3 regions of the Ralstonia mojiangensis genome follow, and region 3 is predicted to be linked to each of the others. Evidence: predicted binding sites of a transcription regulator. Region 3 holds the regulator's gene; each other region holds the start of a gene.
The links. Region 3 encodes FliA, which starts transcription of late flagellar genes. Its sites were predicted from a motif close to CTAAAGTTTNNNNNNNNNNNGCCGNTA; they were not measured.
Positions count from the first base shown of each region.

Region 1: fliD (flagellar filament capping protein FliD) is a predicted target of FliA. The motif match lies at 1,655-1,681, and genes of this name have one in related genera.
Region 2: flgM (flagellar biosynthesis anti-sigma factor FlgM) is a predicted target of FliA. The motif match lies at 1,721-1,747, and genes of this name have one in related genera.

Region 1 is NZ_JAMXHU010000004.1:423,286-429,524, forward strand. Features, by position in the region: gene fliD (flagellar filament capping protein FliD) at 1-1,610, opposite strand, end outside; gene NG898_RS18560 (flagellin N-terminal helical domain-containing protein) at 1,808-2,629, opposite strand; gene NG898_RS18565 (LuxR C-terminal-related transcriptional regulator) at 3,040-3,675, shown strand; gene NG898_RS18570 (sensor domain-containing protein) at 3,810-5,546, opposite strand; gene fliL (flagellar basal body-associated protein FliL) at 6,061-6,239, shown strand, end outside.
Region 2 is NZ_JAMXHU010000004.1:464,376-470,614, forward strand. Features, by position in the region: gene flgB (flagellar basal body rod protein FlgB) at 1-369, opposite strand, end outside; gene flgA (flagellar basal body P-ring formation chaperone FlgA) at 804-1,661, shown strand; gene flgM (flagellar biosynthesis anti-sigma factor FlgM) at 1,784-2,104, shown strand; gene NG898_RS18780 (flagella synthesis protein FlgN) at 2,237-2,698, shown strand; gene NG898_RS18785 (LuxR C-terminal-related transcriptional regulator) at 3,159-3,875, shown strand; gene NG898_RS18790 (porin) at 4,001-5,062, opposite strand; gene NG898_RS18795 (GntR family transcriptional regulator) at 5,323-6,051, opposite strand; gene NG898_RS18800 (H-NS histone family protein) at 6,162-6,239, opposite strand, start outside.
Region 3 is NZ_JAMXHU010000005.1:379,146-385,384, reverse strand. Features, by position in the region: gene flhF (flagellar biosynthesis GTPase FlhF) at 1-1,612, shown strand, start outside; gene NG898_RS22175 (MinD/ParA family ATP-binding protein) at 1,626-2,405, shown strand; gene NG898_RS22170 (RNA polymerase sigma factor FliA) at 2,414-3,175, shown strand; gene NG898_RS22165 (MBL fold metallo-hydrolase) at 3,244-4,326, opposite strand; gene NG898_RS22160 (Crp/Fnr family transcriptional regulator) at 4,553-5,284, shown strand; gene NG898_RS22155 (VirK family protein) at 5,306-5,821, opposite strand; gene NG898_RS22150 (LysM peptidoglycan-binding domain-containing protein) at 5,923-6,239, opposite strand, start outside.

The DNA.
Region 1 (6,239 bases), on a different contig from region 3:
CCGAAGAGCGACGAAGCCCCATTGCCCGACACCGACACCGCCGACACCGAGCCGAACTGGCTATCGGTGATGCTCAGCACACCACTGGCATTGGCCGACACAGATGCGTTGACCTTGGCGTTCTGCAGCGTGGTCGATGCGTTGATCTGGCTCTGGATTTGCGCAGCCAGCGTCGCCGCGGTGTAGCTGCCGGCCGCCAACGTCACGTTGACGGACATCCCGCTGATGTTGAACGCGAGCGTGTCGTTCACACCCGCCGTGATGGTCGTGTTGGCAGCGGCCGAACCCGTGAGCGTGCCCTGCGAGGCCAACTGCGTCACGTTGACGGCGTAGCTGCCGGCCTGCGTGGAATCGGAGAACGTCGGCACGCTGACGAGCGAATCGGTGGCCGTGCCGGTACCGGCAAACAAACCGGCAACCTGGCTGGGCGACTTTGCAATGGCAGCCGACAGCTTGGTGTTGTCCACCGACAGCGTGCCGTCGGAATTCATCGTTACGCCCACACTGCCCAGCGACTGGTAATTGCCGTTGCCCACCGCCTGGCCCAGCACGTCGGTAATCTGGTTGATGAGCGTCTTGGTACTCACGTCGCCAGCCAGCGGGCCGTTGTTAGCCTTGTTGGTGGTGTCGATGTTGGTGAGCGCGTTCAGTTGCGTACGCAGCGCGTTGTAGCCGTTCACGAAGTTGGTGACGGCGGTGGTGGTGGCGGTCGGGTCGTTGGCGACCGTCACGTTGGTGCTGCCCGTCTTGGACAGCGTGAACGACGTGCCATCCACCACGTTCGACAACGTGTTGGTCGGGCTCTGCACGGCAATGCCGTTGATGGTGGCCAGGGCGTTCTGGCCCGTGGTCACCTCGGTCATGTTCTGCGTGCCGGCCGGGTCTTGCGAGAGCAGCGATTGCAGCGTCGAGTCGCCCGACACTGAAATCTTCATCTCCGAGCTGGAACCGCCCGCGGTCGACGTCAGCACCAGACGGTACGGGCTGCCGCTGCCGTCGTTCACGATGCTGGCCGAGACACCCACGTTGGCCGAGTTGATCGCATCACGGATACCCGCGAGCGTGTTGTTGGACGAGTCGATCGTGATCGAGCCGCCCGCCAGGTTGCCGTTCTGCGTGAACGTCGAACCGGTGTACTTGCCGCCCGAAAGCGAGCCGCCCGACACCGAGCCGAACGAAAACGAAATCGTGGTCGACGCGCCGCTGCCGATGGCGGTCGTGGTGGACGTTTGCCCCTGCGCCGCCAGCACCTGCGATTGCGCAAGCTGCGAGACATTGACAGCGTAGGAACCTGCAGGCGCCGAACCCGTTACCGACGCACTCAGCATCGAGGTGTCGTAGCCGCTGGCCTTCATCGCGCTGTAGTTCGACGCGCTCGTCAGGTTCGACAGCGTGGTCTGGAAGGTCGACAGCGCACTCTTGAGCGACCCCACAGCCGACAGCTGCGTCTGGTACGAGCTTTGCTGCGTCTGCAGCTGCGTCAGTGGCAGGCTTTCCACCTTCATGAGGCTGGACACCAGCGAGTTGACGTCGATGCTCGTCCCAATGCCAGGAATCGAGATCGGCGGTACGTAGGTGCTGGTCGAGGAGGTGGTAGTGGTAGTCGCCATGATCGGGTCTGATAAGCGTCTGCGCCGGCGGAAGTCTCTCTACACAACGGCACGGGCCGCAGCTTCTTTAGGGCAGGTTATGCAGGCGCCACCCACGAAAAGGAGGGGTATCCGACAAAAGAAAAAAGGCCGACGCCCCGAGGAGCGCCGGCCCTTGGCCCAGCCGCCAGGCAGCTGGGTGGCATTCAGCTTACCGATTAGCCCTTCAGCAGGCTCAGGATGCTGTTCGGTGCCGAGTTGGCTTGCGCCAGCATCGCCGTACCCGCTTGCTGCAGGATGTTCTGGCGAGTCATGTTCGACGTTTCCGACGCATAGTCCGTATCGATCATCACCGACTTGGCGGCAGACAGCGCCGTGTTCGACGAGGTCAGCGTGTTGATGGTCGAGGTCAGACCGCTTTGCTGTGCACCCAGGTCAGCGCGGGCTGCCTTCAGGCTGGCCAGATCGGTGTCGATCTTCGCCTGGGCTGCCGTTGCGTTGGCCGTCGACGTCACGCTCGTGCCGCTCAGCGTGCCGAAGCTTGCCAGGTTGGCGTTGGTGACGGTAGCGACGTCGGTCGATGCGTTCTGACCGTATTGGAACGTGGTCGAGGTCACCGTGCCGTCGAACAGCTTGGCGCCGTTGTAGTTGGCGTTCGTCTCGATGTTCTTGTTGGCCGTGGCCAGCTGTTGGTATTCCTTGTCCAGGTTGGCCTGGTCGGTGGTCGACAGACCGCCGTTGTTGGCTTCCACAGCCAGTTGGCGCATACGTTGCAGGTTGTTTTCAACCTGGCCCAGGTACGAGTCAGCCGTTTGCAGGTACGACTGTGCGTTGTTGGCGTTCTGGATACCTTGGGTTTGCGAGTTCAGCGTGGTCGTCAGGCTGGAGGCCACAGCGTAAGCAGCGGCATCGTCCTTCGCGCTGTTCACGCGCAGGCCGGTCGACAGACGTTGCAGCGAGGTCTGCAGGGCATCCTTCGATGCCGACAGTGCTTGCTGCGTTTGCAGGGACGAGATGTTGGTATTGAGGCTGAGGGACATGACGGCTCCTAAGTTTCCCGATGGTTTGTTGCCCGTGTTTGCTAATTCCGGCTAGGCCGGGCAACGTGACCTGCAACTTGAAGGGGATCAGGTCTGCGTTGTACTCAGGTTATCGGTGGCCTCTGAGGAAAGTTTAGGGTCGCCTTGACAAATTTGTGCGTCGGCGGCGGTTTGGGCTTGCGGCCGCCTGACTTGCGGCACCCCTCCAAAAGAGGCTGCGAGCCTGCTTCTTGGCCTGCAGGCCCTCGGCTATACTCGTTCGACCAGTTCATAGGCGCCAGCATCCCTCTATATATAGAGCGCCACACAGTGCACAGATGGGGAGTTGCAAGCCCGCCAGTTCGGCCGGAAGGCCAGCGGGCGGAAAGAAGAGCTCGATGCGAGCCCGCGTTTGACCCGCAACCCCCACCATGCTCAATGTCCTGATCGTCGAACCGCACGATATTGCCCGTGTCGGCCTGCGCCAGATCCTCAAGGATTCGCGCCTGGCCCGGCAGATCGAGGCCGTGCCGGACCTGCGCGATGCCAATAACGACCTGCTCGCCCAGCGCGAGTGGGACGTCATGCTCTTCTCGGTGGAATCGGCCACCGGAGACGAATTCCAGACCATCAAGACCGTGCGCCAGCAGCATGCGCGCCTGGCTGTGCTGGCACTGGGCCGCCACCCTGAAGCGCTGCTTGCCGTACGGGCGCTGAAGGCGGGCGCCGCTGGCTATCTGCCGATGGACGCCAGCCAGCCGCAGCTGCTGGCCGCCGTCAACGCCATCTCCAAGGGCAAGAAATACCTGCCGTCGGACCTCGTGGAAGTCCTGGCCGACAACCTGAATGTCGACTGGGATAAGCCGCGCCACGACATCCTTTCCGACCGCGAATTCCAGACGCTGCGCATGCTGGGCTCCGGCCGCACGCTGGGCGAGATTGCCGAGGCGCTGCAGATCAGCGTCAAGACGGTCAGCGTGTATCGTGGGCGGGTGCTCTCGAAGATGAAGCTGCGCAACAACGCCGAGCTGACCATGTACGTGGTCAGCAACGGCCTGCAACTCTAGGGTGCCCCGTAAAGCTACTGCGCACCCCGATCTTGGCCTTGCGATGCTCGTCGTACACGTGTACGGCTGCGCTTCTCACGCCAACCTCGGGGCGCTCGCTACGCTTTCCGGGGCACCCTAAATAGACTTAAGACTTATAGAAACCGGGGAACACGCTCGCCGTACCGGCGAGCGTTTTCGCGCACGAGGTCCTGCACCGCTGCTGGCTCCAACGGCCGCGTGAGCAGATAGCCCTGAAACTCGTCGCATCCGACTTCGCGCAGAAATTCAAGCTGGCCGGTGGTCTCCACGCCTTCAGCCACGGTCTTCATGCCCATGGCCTGCGCCATCATGATGATGGCCCGCGTGATGGCCGCGCGTTCCGCCACATGCGGCAGGTCTTGAACGAACGAGCGGTCGATCTTCAGCGTATCGATCGGGAAGCGGTGCAGATACGACAGCGACGAATATCCGGTACCGAAATCGTCCAGCGCCAGCGATACGCCCATCGCGCGCAGCTCGGTGAGCAACGCATGCAATGACGGATCGTCGCGAATCAGAATGCCTTCGGTCATCTCCAGTTCCACCGCGTTGCCGGGCAAGCCGCTGGTCGATAGCGCGCCACGCACCATCGCACTCAGCTGCCCCGAGCTGAATGCCTGGCCCGAGAGGTTGATCGACATGCGCAAGTCCGGCAGCCCGATGCGGCGCCAGCGCGCAAGCTGGTCGCAGGCGGCGCGCAGAATCCAGCGGTCGATCTCGACGATCAGGCCAGTTTCTTCGGCGTCCTGAATGAACTGGCCAGGCATCATGCGGCCGAAATCGGCCGAGTTCCAGCGGATGAGCGCTTCCACGCCGACGATGCGGCCGCTCCTGACGTCTACGCGCGGCTGGTAGTCGGCGTAGAACTCGTTGCGGTCGCTCGCACGCCGCAGGCCCGATTCAATGCGGAAGCGGCGCGAGACGCGATCGTCCAGGTCGCTCGTAAAGGTCTGGAAGTTGTTGCGGCCGCGCTCCTTTGCCAGGTACATGGCGGCATCGGCCTTGCGCAGCAGCGTGTTCGGGTCGTCGCCGTCGTGCGGCGCCACGGCAATCCCAATCGACACACCCAGGTACAGCTCCTGCCCCTCGATATGGAACGGCGCGCTGATGGCCGAAAGAATGCGCTCGGCCACGCGTCGCGTGCCCAGGCCATCGAGCGCTTCGAGCATGACGACAAATTCATCGCCGCCCAGGCGGGCCACGGTGTCGGCCTCGCGCGCACAGGCCTGCAGGCGGGCCGCCACTTCACGCAGCAGCATGTCGCCAAACTGGTGGCCCAGCGTGTCGTTGACGTTCTTGAAACGATCCAGGTCAAGGAACATGACCGAGACGCGCGAGCGGTTGCGGCGTGCAATCGCCAGCGCGTGCTCCAGGCGATCTTCCAGCGCGGAGCGGTTCAGCAAACCCGTCAGCGTGTCGTGCGTGGCCAGATGCCGGATGCGCTGCTGGGCTTCGCGGATCTGCGTGATGTCGACCAGCGACACCAGCACCGAGTATGGCGTCGCGCCGGCTTCCGACGCCCGCGGGGAGGCCGTCATCGAATGACCGCCGTCGGCATACAGGGGCGTCCAGTTGCTGGAAACCCACACGGTGCGGCCATCCACGCAGTGCATCCCGAAAATCTGGTTCAACTGCGGCTGACCTTCGGCGATCACGTCTTGATCGGGCCAGTCGGCCTCGTGGATGGACGCATCGAATTCATCCACCGCGGCGTTGACAACCGTGGGCAGCAAGCGCCCCACCAGCGCTTCCACCGGCAAACCCAGCAGCCGGGCGGCGCTCGGATTGGCGTAGGTGATGCGGCGGTCTGCCCCGCAAACGAGGATGCCCTCTGTCAGCGCGTTGACCATCGACAGCAGGTCCAGCTTCGGGCAGAAGCCCGGCGGCTCTCCGCGCGCAGGACAGTCGGCCGGCAAGCCATCGGCATCGACAAGTGCAAGGTCAATACGGGTGGAAAAGGGCAAGGAATTCAAGGCGGCTTCCGGCAAGGCAACGCAGGTATGCAGGGCCGGGACGTGCCGGCGCGTTCCTTCATTACAACGGCACGCACGGGCAAATCTTTCGGGCCAACGTCACTTTTGCGGCGGAACTGGCCAGCCGGGAGGCGCTAAGGCGCGCGATGCAACATCATTGGCACATGAAAGTGCTCTAAAAACCACTTTCCGTGTACGCACCGCCCGACCCTGTACATCGCAAACGCCCGAGATAAGCGGGATTGACCGCGTTTCTTGCTGGAATGAGCTGGACACAGGTGGGGAAGAATGCCATCCGAGAACCCGACTCTGTGCTTTGCGTTGTTTTACGGTGTGTTGCGCGATGCGAGCCGGGAAAGCCCACCCCCCCCTTAGTCCCCGAGTGATCCCCATGGCCGAAGCCGCTGCCGCCACTACCGCCCCCGCCCCAGCAAAGGGCGGCTCTACCAAGCTGCTGCTGATCATCCTGATCGTGCTCCTGCTCGTCGGCATGGGCGGCGGCGCTGCTTGGTTCTTCCTCGGAGGCGGCAACCACGCCGCGTCCGGCCCCGCTGCACCGCCCAAGCCCAA
Region 2 (6,239 bases), on a different contig from region 3:
AAAGCGCATGCGCTCGCCATCCATGTCGACCGTGTTGCCATCGATGGACGGCTGCTGCGACGTGCGGTATTGCACTTCGCCCTGCAGCGCCTTGGTCTGCTGCGACAGCGACGCTTGCATCAGCGACACATCGCCGGCCGGTGCGCCATCCACTGTCAGATGGCCTGAGGCCGTTGCCGTCATCGGCAGGCTGTTACCGCTTTGCTGGCCGACCGCCTTCTGCAGCGCCGACTGAAAATCGAAGTCGCGCGCCTTGTAGTTGGGCGTATCGGCGTTGGCGATGTTCGAGGCCAGAATCTGGTGGCGCTGCGAGCGCAGGTGCAGCGCCTGCTCCTGAAAACCGAACAACTGATCCAGCTTGTCGACCATGTCTGTCATTCCTTGCGCGTGGCGCCCTGGTTACTGCTGCCACCCGCCTGGGTTGCGTTCTGTATTGCGTTTGCGTGTTGCACGTTCCCTTCGGCCGGAGAACTCGGCATCAGCGGCCCCTTCAAAACCGCCGATGCCGTCTCCAAAACCGCTGAACCGCTTGTCATGCTGAGTTGCCGTCATGCAACCTCAGTGGAAAAGACCTGTCTGCGATTCCGATATCTGGCCGAAGAATGGGCAACCTAGCCGTCTACCGGGGCAGGCTGTACGGCCAGGAACCGCACAACGCCAGGGACTTCACCACGTTGCAAAGTCTAGGGGCCGGTGTGCAAGACCATTCGTCCGAATAAGGGGGGGATTGGCCGACATTTCCGCATTTGGCGTTCGCGCACGCGTGGCTAAACTTCACCGGACTTTTGATGAAGGGGCTCTCCATGTCCACGCGGTTTGCACGCAGCGCGCACCACCAGAACCGACCTGCCGCCACGGCCATGCCGCTGGCTGGGCGCAAGCGCCAGCTGTTGTTGATCCTGGCGCTGGGCCTGCTGGCGAGCATCGCGCACCCGATCCTGGCGCACGCACAGGGCATGGTGCGCGTCGGCTATCCGCCGGCCCAAGCCGTGCAACAGCCCGCGCAGCCCACCACCATCCAGGGCCCGAACGCCATCCAGATGCAGATTCAGCAGCAACTGCAGTCGCAACTGGACATCCTGGGCGGCACGAATGAGACGGGAACGCCACGTGCGTCGGTGGAAGTCGGCCCGGTAGATGCCCGCGTGGCCAATCAGCCCTGCGACCAGATCGACCTGATGCTGCCGGCGGCCAACCGTCTGCGCGGCCGTATACAAGTGGGCGTGCGCTGCCGCTCGCCGCACGCCTGGGCGGCCTGGGTACCGGCCACGATTCAGATTACGGGGACGTATTACGTCGCCTCGCACCAGCTTCCGCCGGGCAAGACGCTTGATATGGGGGATCTGGAAGCCCGCACGGGCGATCTCTCGATGCTGCCAGCCTCGGTCGTGCAGCAGCCGGCCGATGTGGTGGGGCGTGTACTGCTCACAAGCGTGGCCGCCAACCAGCCGCTGCGCGCCGAAAGCCTGCGCCTGCCGGTTGCCGTGCAGGCCGGCCAGACTGTCAAGCTCATCGCCGAGGGCGGCGGCTTCCAGGTCAGCAGCGACGGCCGAGCCATGAACCAGGCTGCCGTGGGCCAAGTGGCGCAGGTGCGCACTGCCAACGGCAATGTCGTCTCCGGTATCGCGCAGTCCGCCGGCGTCGTGGCGATCCAGTTTTGATACCAAATTGATAGCGATAGATCACTTTCACACTGTGATGCGTTATCGTTACCCGCCGCTAAAGTTTGGGCCGGGGTTGGCCGATATGGGTGTTAGGATGAACGCGCTCTTCGGAGACACCCGTGAAAATCAACCATATCGTGAACAACACGCCGGCCGTTGCGCCGACCAAGGACGCTGCGTCCGGGTCGACGCGCGCGACCGGCTCGTCCCCGGCCGCTACGACGGCTTCGGGCACTACGCGCCACACCGGCGATGCGCCGTCGCTGTCGGTCCAACAAGTCTCGCGCCAAGTGGGCAGCGGCGACTTCGACGCCGCGCGCGTCGAGCAGATCCGCAGTGCCATTCAGAACGGCACGCTCAAGATGGACGCCGGCAAGATCGCCGATGCGGCGCTTTCCGACGCGCAATCGCTGCTCTCCACGCGATCCAAGAAGGTCTGACGGGGCATTCCCGTCGTCCGTCCCCTGCATTTTCTGACGCCGCCGGTCCGAGAGTTTTCGACTCCGGACTGATCGCGGCGGGGCGGCGTGCCGGCCGGCGGCTGCCCAAGCTCCCAAGCCGAAGGTAGTCACATGGACAACACACTGCTGATCCGCACCCTTGCCGACGAGCAGGAACTGCTGCGCGCAGCCACCCTCACCCTGGATGCCGAAGCGCAGGCGTTGCGCGATGGCGACATGGTCGAGCTTGAGCGCATCACCCAGACCAAGCAGAAACAGCTCGCCGCCCTTGGCGAGGCCGACCGCGACCGCCGCCTGTGGTGGGCTCAGCACGGCGGCGCTGATCCGTACGGGCTGGTCAAATACCTGCGTACCGATGAAACCGCCAGCCGCCTGTTCGACGAGAACCTGGCCCTGGCCCGCCTGCTGCGCCAGCGCAACATCGACAACGGCACCCTGATCGACCTGCGCCTGCGCGCCACGCAGAACGCGCTGTCCGTCCTGCATGCTGCCAACAACGGCGGCGGCACACCCTATGGCCGCGACGGCAAGCAACCGCTGTCGATGCCACGCTTCTCGGTCGTCGCGCAATAAGCCACCACAACACGTTTTTTGGGTACAAAAGCCACGCTTTACGCTCACGTCAATGGGCGTGAAGTGGGGCTAGCTGCTGCTGCCTGATCCTGCTATCTATAGGGGGGTCTAGCACACCACCGATCGGGGTAAACAAAAAGGTTTACATCCCATTGATGGGTGCAACAAGCATGCTGGGGATTTATTCTGCGATTTTGGCGGAGTTAATCCTCCGCGCCTGGCGACATAAACAAGAAAAACCGGAAGGAATTTGCGCCTGAAATGGCGTGCCAAGGTTTCGGCCCGGCGGCACCGCATTGCGGTGACTGCCGGTTGAACGGGGAAATATACCGAGACCGCACGCCAGAAGCATTTCCACAAGCACGGCCATATTGATTTTGGACCTGCTGGGTTCAAATAGACGCGGCAACAAGCTGATTCCGGAAATGGGCAAACAAACCATAACCAGACAGGCGGCGCAGTGAAATCAATCGTAGTGGAGGCACACCCTTTGGTGCGTGCCGGCGCGACCCATGTGTTGCAATCCTTGCCGGCCATCACAGAAGTGGTCAGCGTCGAGCCAGACGAAGCTCTCTTTGAAAACCTCGCGGCGCATGCGGACGCCGAACTGGCCCTGATCGGCTTGCCCTTACCCGGCATCGACGATCTGCCAGCCCTCTCCCGGCTGTTGCAACAGCCGCATCCCCGGCATGTCGCCGTATTGGGCGAAACCGATTCCGCTGCGCACGTGCGGACGCTGATGCAATTGAATGTCTCGGCCTATCTGCTGAAAAGCTATTCCGGCAAATTGATTGCAGCGGCATTGGAATTGGTACTCGCCGGCGGCCGTTATGTGCCGGCGTCGATCGTGCTGACACGGCCTGAAGCCATTGCGGCAGGTTCTGCCAACGGTAATGACGATGGCGCATTGCTCGGTCTGACGCAGCGTCAATATGAGATTCTCGTCTTGCTTTCGCGCGGGCATCCGGTCAAAACCATCAGCCGCATGCTGAGTATTTCCGAGGCGACAACCAAGGCGCATATCAACGCGCTGTATCGCCGGCTGGAAGTGCGCAGCCGTACCGAGGCCGTCTTCGTTGCCACGCAACGCGGCGCCATGCTGCTGAATCAGTCGAACATTGGGACCGAGGCCTCAGCGCCGTCCTCCCCGCCGTTGCGCCTGGCGCGCACGGGCTGACGCAGCCGCCCTTTCGGCTTTTCCGCATAACAAAAAACGGCGCCCGGAATCCGGACGCCGTTGTAAATGCCCGCCCGCGGTGTCGAGACGCGGGCGGTGACAAGGAAAAGCAGAACGCGAAAGGCTTAGAACTTTGCGCGGATGCCTACACCGAAGGTGTCGGCCGTCGACAGGTCCGACACCTTGTCGCGGAAGTACGCCGCATATACATCGGTGCGCTTGGACAACGAATAGTCGTAGCCAACTGCCCAGGTGTTGCGCTTCACGTCAGCCGCACCCGAAGTCTTCGTGTACGCGTACGACGCCAGAACGCTGCCCGGGCCCACCGGAATCGACACACCCAGCTGACCGCCGTTGCTCTTGGCGTCGCCGGTGCTGATCGTGTTCTTGATGTACTGATATTGGCCGTACAGCTTGACCACGCCAAAGTCATACGTGGCACCCAGCTGCCCCGCCGTCTGGCGCGCGAAGCCGGCCACCAAGCTGTTCAGGTCGCCAGGGGCGCCGTCGTAACGCACCTGCTGGAACGCCGCCGTGGCTGCAAAATTGCCACGGAAGTACAGCAGGCTGCCGCCCCACTTGTTCTGACCGTTGTGGCCGGCTTGCTCGCCCGCGCCGTAGATCAGGTTAGCCGTCAGGCCGCCCATGTCCGGCGTGGAATACATGATCGAGTTGTCCCAGCCCGAATCCCCCACCAGGCCCGAGATACCTGCGGCGCCCGTACGGCCGTTGCCGAGGTAGGTGTGGAACACCATCGGCGAGAACGTGTACGAATCGATGAACGGGTTAAACAGGATCGTCGAAACGAAGTACGGCGGGGTGTTACGACCGAGCTTGATCGAGCCCCAGCTGTTCGACTGCAGACCGACAAACGAATTACGTGCGAAGAAGTGGTCGCCATCAAAGCGGCCGGACTTGCCCGTATCTGGGCGGAAGAACGCTTCCAGCGTGAAGATCGCCTTCAGGCCGTTGCCCAGATCTTCGCTGCCCTTCATGCCCCAGTACGACGTCGACATGCCGCCCGAGTTGACACCCCAGGCGCGGTCCTGGCCCAGGTTCTTGGTGGCGCCCGCCCAGGCATCCACCTGGCCATACAGCGTCACAGACGACTGGGCCTGCGCCGCGCCTGCGGTCAGGCCTGCGGCGGCGGCCAGCACGGCCAGCGAAAAACGTCGCTTGAGTTGCATTATTGATTTCTCCCTCTTGTGGTTCCGGTGTGTTGAATCGACTGAATCAGCATTGGGGCGGCAGGTGGCTCAACCCGCCGCCGCTGAGATGGCGCCATGAATGCAACTGCCGTGCCAATACGCTGTCGGCAAAGCGTCGCTTCACAAATAAATATGTTTTCTGGGGAAGGGGCGCAGACTAGCTTGAATACTTTAGGCGAACAAGTCCCCATCGCGGGGTGTGTGGCGCCGTTTCTGCACCGGTCTGGCGCAGTGCGCTTTCAGTCGTTTTGGAGCACGCGGATGTCAACTTCGCGCGTGTAGCGCTCGGGGGAAAAGTCGCAGTACGTGAGGGAGATCGGCACATCAGCCACGCTGTAGCCGATACGACGCACACGGACCAGCGGCACGCCGGCTTCCACGCCGAGCTGCGCGGCCTGGTGAGCATCGGCCACACAGGCCAGCGGGGCCTCGCGAGAGCGCGCGATGGTCAGGTTGGCGCGCTGAAAGACCTGCACGAACAGGCGGTCTTCAAAGTCGCGCGCCTCGAGCATCGCCGCAAGCCGGGACGTGAGCCACGTACGCAGCAGCATGATGGGCTGCCCATCCACCTGGGCGCGGCGCTCGACAAACGCCACCTGCGCGCCCACCGCCAGGTCAAGCGCGGCAGCCACGGTCTCGTCGGCCGCCTCCAGCCGAAATGCACTGACCGTATAGACGGCGCCCGGCATGTATTCCAGCGCGGCGTCGGACTGGCCCGGCGCGTACAGCACCGGCCGATGCGGCCCCACGCGATCGAGCACCACGCTGCGCTGCCCCCGCGAGCGCTTGAGCAGCCCGCGCGCCGCCAGCTCATTCAGCGTGCGGCGCGCCGTCAAGCGCGATACGCCGTAGCGCTGGGCGACTTCGTTCTCGCTGGGAGCGATGCTGCCCGCCGGCAGAGCTCCATGCAGGATGTCGAGCCGAATACGGTCGGCCAGTTCAAGGTATTTGGGCAGGCGAGGCGTCATGCCGTCGTTATACAGGAACGCTCATCACGCGCAGCAACGCAAATGGCCCACCGGGCAGGTGGGCCATTTGCGTTGCACGCTTGCGCGCGCGTCAGGCAGGGCCTGGCAGATCAGGCGATCAGGAACTTATCGCGGTGCTTGCCGATCCAGGCCGGAGCACGGCCGCGGCCGGACCACGTTGCGCCCGT
Region 3 (6,239 bases):
CAACGCACTGGCCCGTCTGCGTAACCGCTTCATTGCTTCGCGTCGCGCCCCCGCACAGGAAGAAGCACCGGCAGCTCCGGTGGCTCCGGTCAGTCAGGCAGCCAAGCCGGCCGGCCGCACGCTGCAAACGCGTGTGGATGACGACGTGGCATTCGGCGAAGAAGATGCGCTGGCAGCCTCCACCCGCATGCTGGCCGGCTTGTCGCTCGACCGTGCCAATGCCGAGGTTGCTCAATCTGCCGCGCAGGCCCTGGCCAGCACCGCCCAGTTCATCGCCCGCCGTACCGCGGTGGAAGACGACGAACCGGAGATGGAATCGACCGCCCGCTTTGCCGCACGTCGCGAACAAGCGCGTGAGCAGGCACGCGAGCAGGATGACCGCCCGGTTTCGCTGCGCAGCTTTGCCGAGCGCGTGGAAGCCCAGGCCCGCAACCTCCGTGCAGAACAACAGAAGGCCGAAGCACCCGTGAATGGGCGCATCGAGGCGCAAGCCGACGCTCGCACTGACGCCCCCAAGTCGTCCGACATTTTCGTCCGCGTGGAGGACACGATGGCCAAGCCCGAAGCCCCGCGTGACGACGTGAGCCTGCAGCGCTCGGCCATCCAGGCCGACGTGAAGGAAAGCATCCGAGCCGAGACCGACGTGATGACCCGCCGCATGGTCGGCGAGATCGAAACGCTCAAGAGCACGCTGAACGACGCCATGTCGAGCCTCGCCTCGCTGGGCGTGAAGCTGGGCGACCCGGTGCGTACGCGCCTGTTCCAGACCATGCTCAACGCAGGCTTCTCGGCACAGCTCACGCGCTACGTGCTGGAGAACATGCCGCAGCACGACTCGTATGAAGGCGCGCTGGATTTCGTGCAGCGCGCGATTGAAAAGAACCTGACCACCGTGTCGGATGAAAACAGCCTGCTCGACCAGGGCGGCGTGTTTGCCCTGATGGGCCCGACCGGCGTGGGCAAGACCACCACGACCGCCAAGCTGGCCGCGCGCTTCGTGCTGCGCCATGGCGCATCGCGTGTGGCACTGCTCTCGACCGACAGCTACCGGATCGGTGGCCATGAACAACTGCGCATCTACGGCAAGATCCTGGGCGTCTCGGTGCATGCCGTGAAAGACGCGCAAGACCTGAGCCTGGCGCTGAACGATCTGCGCGAGAAGCACGTCGTGCTGATCGACACCATCGGCATGAGCCAGCGTGACCGCGCCGTGTCCGAGCAGATGGCGATGCTGCATGCCGTGGGCCCGTCGATCAAGCGCCTGCTGCTGCTGAACGCTGCAAGCAACGGCAAGACGCTCGACGAAGTCGTGGGTGCCTACCGCGACGCCAACCTGGCCGGCTGCATCCTGACCAAGATCGACGAGGCTGCCTCCGTGGGCCACGCGATGGACGTGATGATCCGCCGCCGCCTGCCGCTGCACTACGTGTCGTACGGCCAGCGCGTGCCGGAGGACATTGCGGTGCCGAACAAGAAGCTGCTGATCCATCGCTCGTTCCGGGCTGGTGCGGAGCAGTCGTCGTTCACGCTGGATTCGGATGAATCGTTGCTCGTGGCGCAAGGCGCCGCGCGTAACCGCGAACCTGGCCTGGCCGCTTTCGATTTCGCCTGACAAGGGGGCGACCATGACGACGCCATTCGCCAAGGATCAAGCCGCAGGGCTGCGGCGCATGCTCGGTCATGCTGCTGCCCGCCGTGTGCTGGTGATCGGTGCGGAAGAGCAGGTCGACGACTTTGTCGACAACCTGCGCATCGCGCTGTCCGCCATGGGCCGCGACACGGCCGTGGTGAACGCGCAGACCATGCTCGCCATGCCCGGCGTGCTCGAGCAGTACGACGAGACGGCGGATGTGACGCTCGTGGCCGCGCATTTCGGCACCCGGGCGCTGAGCACCGTGGCTGAAGTCTGCGACGACGTGCTGCTGACCTTCTCCGATGGCCCGGAAGGCATCAAGAGCGCGTACACGCTGCTCAAGAAAACCGCCGTGCTGCAAGGCAGCGCGGGCATCCGCACCGTGGTGTGCGGCGCGCATTCGGTGGATTCCGCCGTGCGCGTGTTCGGTAACCTGGCCAATACCGTGGGCCAGTACCTGAACACCCGTATCGATTTCGCTGGCTACCTCCCTGAGGACCGGCACGTAGAACTTGCGCTCTCGCTCGGCAAGCCCGTGGCGAGCGCGTTTCCCGCATCGCCTTCGGCCATGGCCTTCCGCCAGCTTGCCGAAGAAATGTTGAGCTGGGCCAGCGCCGAGGCCCAAGCCGGTGATGGCAGTGCGCCGTCGCGGGTGGTCATGTCGGCGCGGGCACCGGCACAGCCGGCTGATGAATCGGCGCAAGACACGTCAATGTCGACTTCGACTGCGACGCCCCGCGCCACCGCACGCGCGGCCGAATTGGTTTATTGAGGCGCAGCATGAACGAGGCGTCAAAGGCAGGCATGAATATGTACACCGCAACCGGTCGCAAGACCAAGTCCGACGAGATGGCCATGTACGCACCGCTGGTGCGTCGCATTGCCAACCAGATGATGGTCAAGCTGCCCGCCAGCGTTGAGCTGGACGACCTGATCCAGGCCGGCATGATGGGCTTGCTCGACGCGCTGTCGCGCTATGAGGAAACGCAGGGTGTGCAGTTCGAGTTCTACGCAGCCCAGCGTATTCGCGGCGCGATTCTGGACGAACTGCGCGGCTCCGACTGGCTGCCGCGCGGCCTGCGCCGCAACGCCCGCACGATCGAGCAGGCGATCCAGAAGCTGCAGCAGCAGAAGGGCCGCGCGCCCACCGAAACCGAGATTGCCGCCGCGCTGGGCATGTCGCTGGCCGAATACCAGAAGCAACTGGTCGACCTGCAAGGCAGCCAGCTGTTGTATTACGAAGATTTCGACCGCGAAGACGCCGACGCCTTCATCGAGAACCGCGCGCCCGAGAACGACGCCACGCCGCTGGACCAACTGCTGGACCACGACCTGCGCGAATCGGTTGTTGCTGCCATCGAGGCACTGCCCGAGCGCGAAAAGCTCATGATGAGCCTCTACTACGAGCAGGATCTGAACCTGCGTGAAATCGGCGCCGTGATGGGCGTGTCGGAATCGCGCGTGTGCCAGATCCACAGCCAGGCCATCGCCCGCATCCGCTCGCGCCTGCGTGATCGCGCATGGCTGCCGACGCCAACCTGATCTGATGTCAATCGAGCGCCGCCGCCTTTAGGCTGCGCCGCTTGGTCTGTGCTTGACCTGCCAGTTTCTTACTGCGCGGCCAGCGAGTCATTTCGCGGCCGCGCTTTTTCTTTTGGGACGTCGGTCACAAGGCTTGAGGCGGCGGAATCCCACACTCGGGTCTCGCCATGCTTGAAGAGGACGAAACGCTCGGCAGGCACGTTGGCGGCCTTCAGCGCGTGGGCCAAGTCGGTGATGGGCTGATCGAGCGCTTCGTCTGTCAGCTCGAACGTGCCCCAGTGGATGCCCACTGCCTGCCGTGCGCCGATGTCTTGCATGACCTGCACGGCTTCGGTCGGGTCGATGTGCTGTGCCTTCATGAACCAGCGCGGCTCGTAGGCGCCCACGGCAATGGCGGCCACATCGAAGTGGCCGAAGCGCGCACCAATGTCGCGTGTGTCTTGCGAATAGCCCAGATCACCCGAGAACCAGAAACGCAGGCGCGGATGCAGCAGCGCCCAGCTGCCCCAGAGCGTGTGGTTGCGGTCGTACAGGCCGCGTGCGGACCAGTGCTGCACGGCGCAGAAGTGCGCGGTGAAGGGGCCGAAGCGGGCTTCGTCGTCCCAGTCGAACGCGCGCACGTTGGGGTTGTCGCCACCCAGGCGCGTGCCGCGTACGTTGCGCGCAAACCAGCGGTCGATGCCCAGCGGCACGAAGAACATGGGTGCGCCGCCCGGCTGGCGCATCAGCGCGCGCACGCTGGCGCGGTCCAGATGGTCGTAGTGGTTGTGAGAGAGCAGCACCAGGTCGATATGCGGCAACTGCTTGAGCGACAGCCCCGGCGGCTGATGGCGGCGCGGCCCGGCAAACGGCAGCGGCGAGGCGCGCTTGGAGAACACCGGGTCGGTCAGCACGTTCAGCCCGTCGATCTGGAGCAGCAGCGTTTCGTGTCCGATCCAGGTGAGCTGCGGAACCTCGGGCGGCGGGTGGATGGCGCCCAGGTTTGGCGGGATGCAGGAGAGGTCGTGCGTGGGCGGCTTGGGCAGCTTCAGGCGGCGGCGCTCGCGTTGCCATTGCCAGAAATCGGCGTCGGGGCGCGGATGCGGATAGCGGTTGCGGAATCCGTCCGGCGTGTGGTGCGGCTTGGCGGGGTTGTAATCGGGATTCTTCATGGGCGAAGTGTTCCGGGGTGGCGGGGCGGACCGTCTGAAGTCATGCCTGGTGGCGCATAGCTTACGCAAGTACGGCGTGGACGTCCGCGCGGTGCCGTCGTTATCATCGTCCAATCGTAGACAGTGCCATGCGTTGAGCGTGTCCTACCGTGCCGGATGGTGGCGCAGACAGCGCATCCGTGTTTCGGGCCTGTCGCATCCGCCACATTCCACTGCCCCCGCGCCCATGGATTCCGCCCCCGCCCGAAGCAATCCACCGTCCGGCCCGCTCTCAGCCGCGCTGTACCGAGACCGCCTGCACGCCAGCAACTGGTTTGGCGGGCTCAGCAAGCCCCTGCAAGAACTCCTCATCGACATGGCGATCGTGCGCCGGCTGGCCGATGGAGAGGTGCTGTTTCGCCGTGGCGATCCGCCCGACGGCCTGTATTGCGTGGTGGAAGGCGGCATTCGCGTGCGCGCCACCACGGCCGACGGCCGCGAGGCGCTGCTGGCCGTGCTGGAACCCGTGAACTGGTTTGGCGAGATCGGCGTGTTCGACAACCAGGCGCGCACACACGATGCGCGGGGTGAGGGCGATACCGTGTTGCTCCACATGCCGCAAACCGCGTTGATGGATCTGCTCGAACGTGCGCCGCAGCACACGCACGCTTTTGCGTTGCTCCTGACGCACAAGCTGCGTCTCGCCTTTTCCGTGCTTGAAGAAACGGCGCTGCTGCCGGCATCCGTGCGCGTGGCGCGGCGCCTGCTGCTGATGGCGGCCGGCTACGGCGATTTGCGCCTCGGCACCCGCCGCGTGCTTCGCGTGCCGCAGGAGCAGCTTGCCTTGCTGCTCGCGCTGTCACGACAGACCGTCAATCTCGTGCTCAAGGATTTTCAGGCACGCGGCATTCTCAGGGTCGCCTATGGCGAGATCGAATTGCTCGACCTGCCTGGCCTGCGCGATATCGCCAAGGGGTGATTTCGCGCAAGCCGCATCCGCTTACCGCCGCAACAGGCCTGCCAGCCCAATCGAAAAGTCCAGGCCCGCGCCGATCGCGCACTGGAACGTCTGCGGCGCCGACACGGCCTGATACGTCAGCGGCGAAAGAAACGACACCGTGACCGTGGCCTTGTCGTCGGGCGTTACGCGGTACAGCGCAAGTTCCAGCACGGGCGTGCCGTCGGGGCGCAGGGTCAGGTGCTGATTGGCAAAGCCGATGTTGCTGCCTTCAACTTCCATGAAGTCGCGCACCGCAAAACCACCGTGCACCACCGGGGCCGCAGCCTTGGCGCCGACGCCTTGCCCGTTGGGACATTGCGATGGCGAGAAGACCGCCGTGACCGGAATGCCCGAGAACAACTCGGTACGCAAGACGTCGTAATGCGACACCGCCAGGCGCGACGCAGCTTGCGCCTGTGCGAGCTGAGGCGCGGTGGTCAGTGCCGTCAAGGTGGCGCACGTCAAGGCAACGCGCAGGGCGGATCGGATGGAACGGAATGCGTGGTGGTTCGACATGAAGCGTGCTCCGGAGGGAAGGGGAATGTGCAGCGTAGGGTGGCCCGTGCGCGTGCGCGACTACGTGGGTGCGTAGACGCGACAACACGCCGGGCCTGCGCTCAGCCTGGCCCCGGCGCCTGATGCGCCGGCACGATGATGAGGTTCTGCCCGATGTGAATCAGATTGGGATTGGCAATCTGGTTCAGTCGCGCAACCTCGTCGATCACGACTTGCAATTCGCGATACGTCGGGCCGACCACGATCGTGCCGCGGTCCGCCTCGTTGCGCAGGATGCGCGAGAGCGATTCCCCGGCCAGTACGTCGTGCGTGACGGCGGGCACGAGGTGCGTCAGCGGCGCGGGCGGCACGGGGGGCGGGGGCGGCACCACCGGCGTGTGCGGCGGTGGCTGTGCAGGACCGGTCTGCTGCGGCGGTT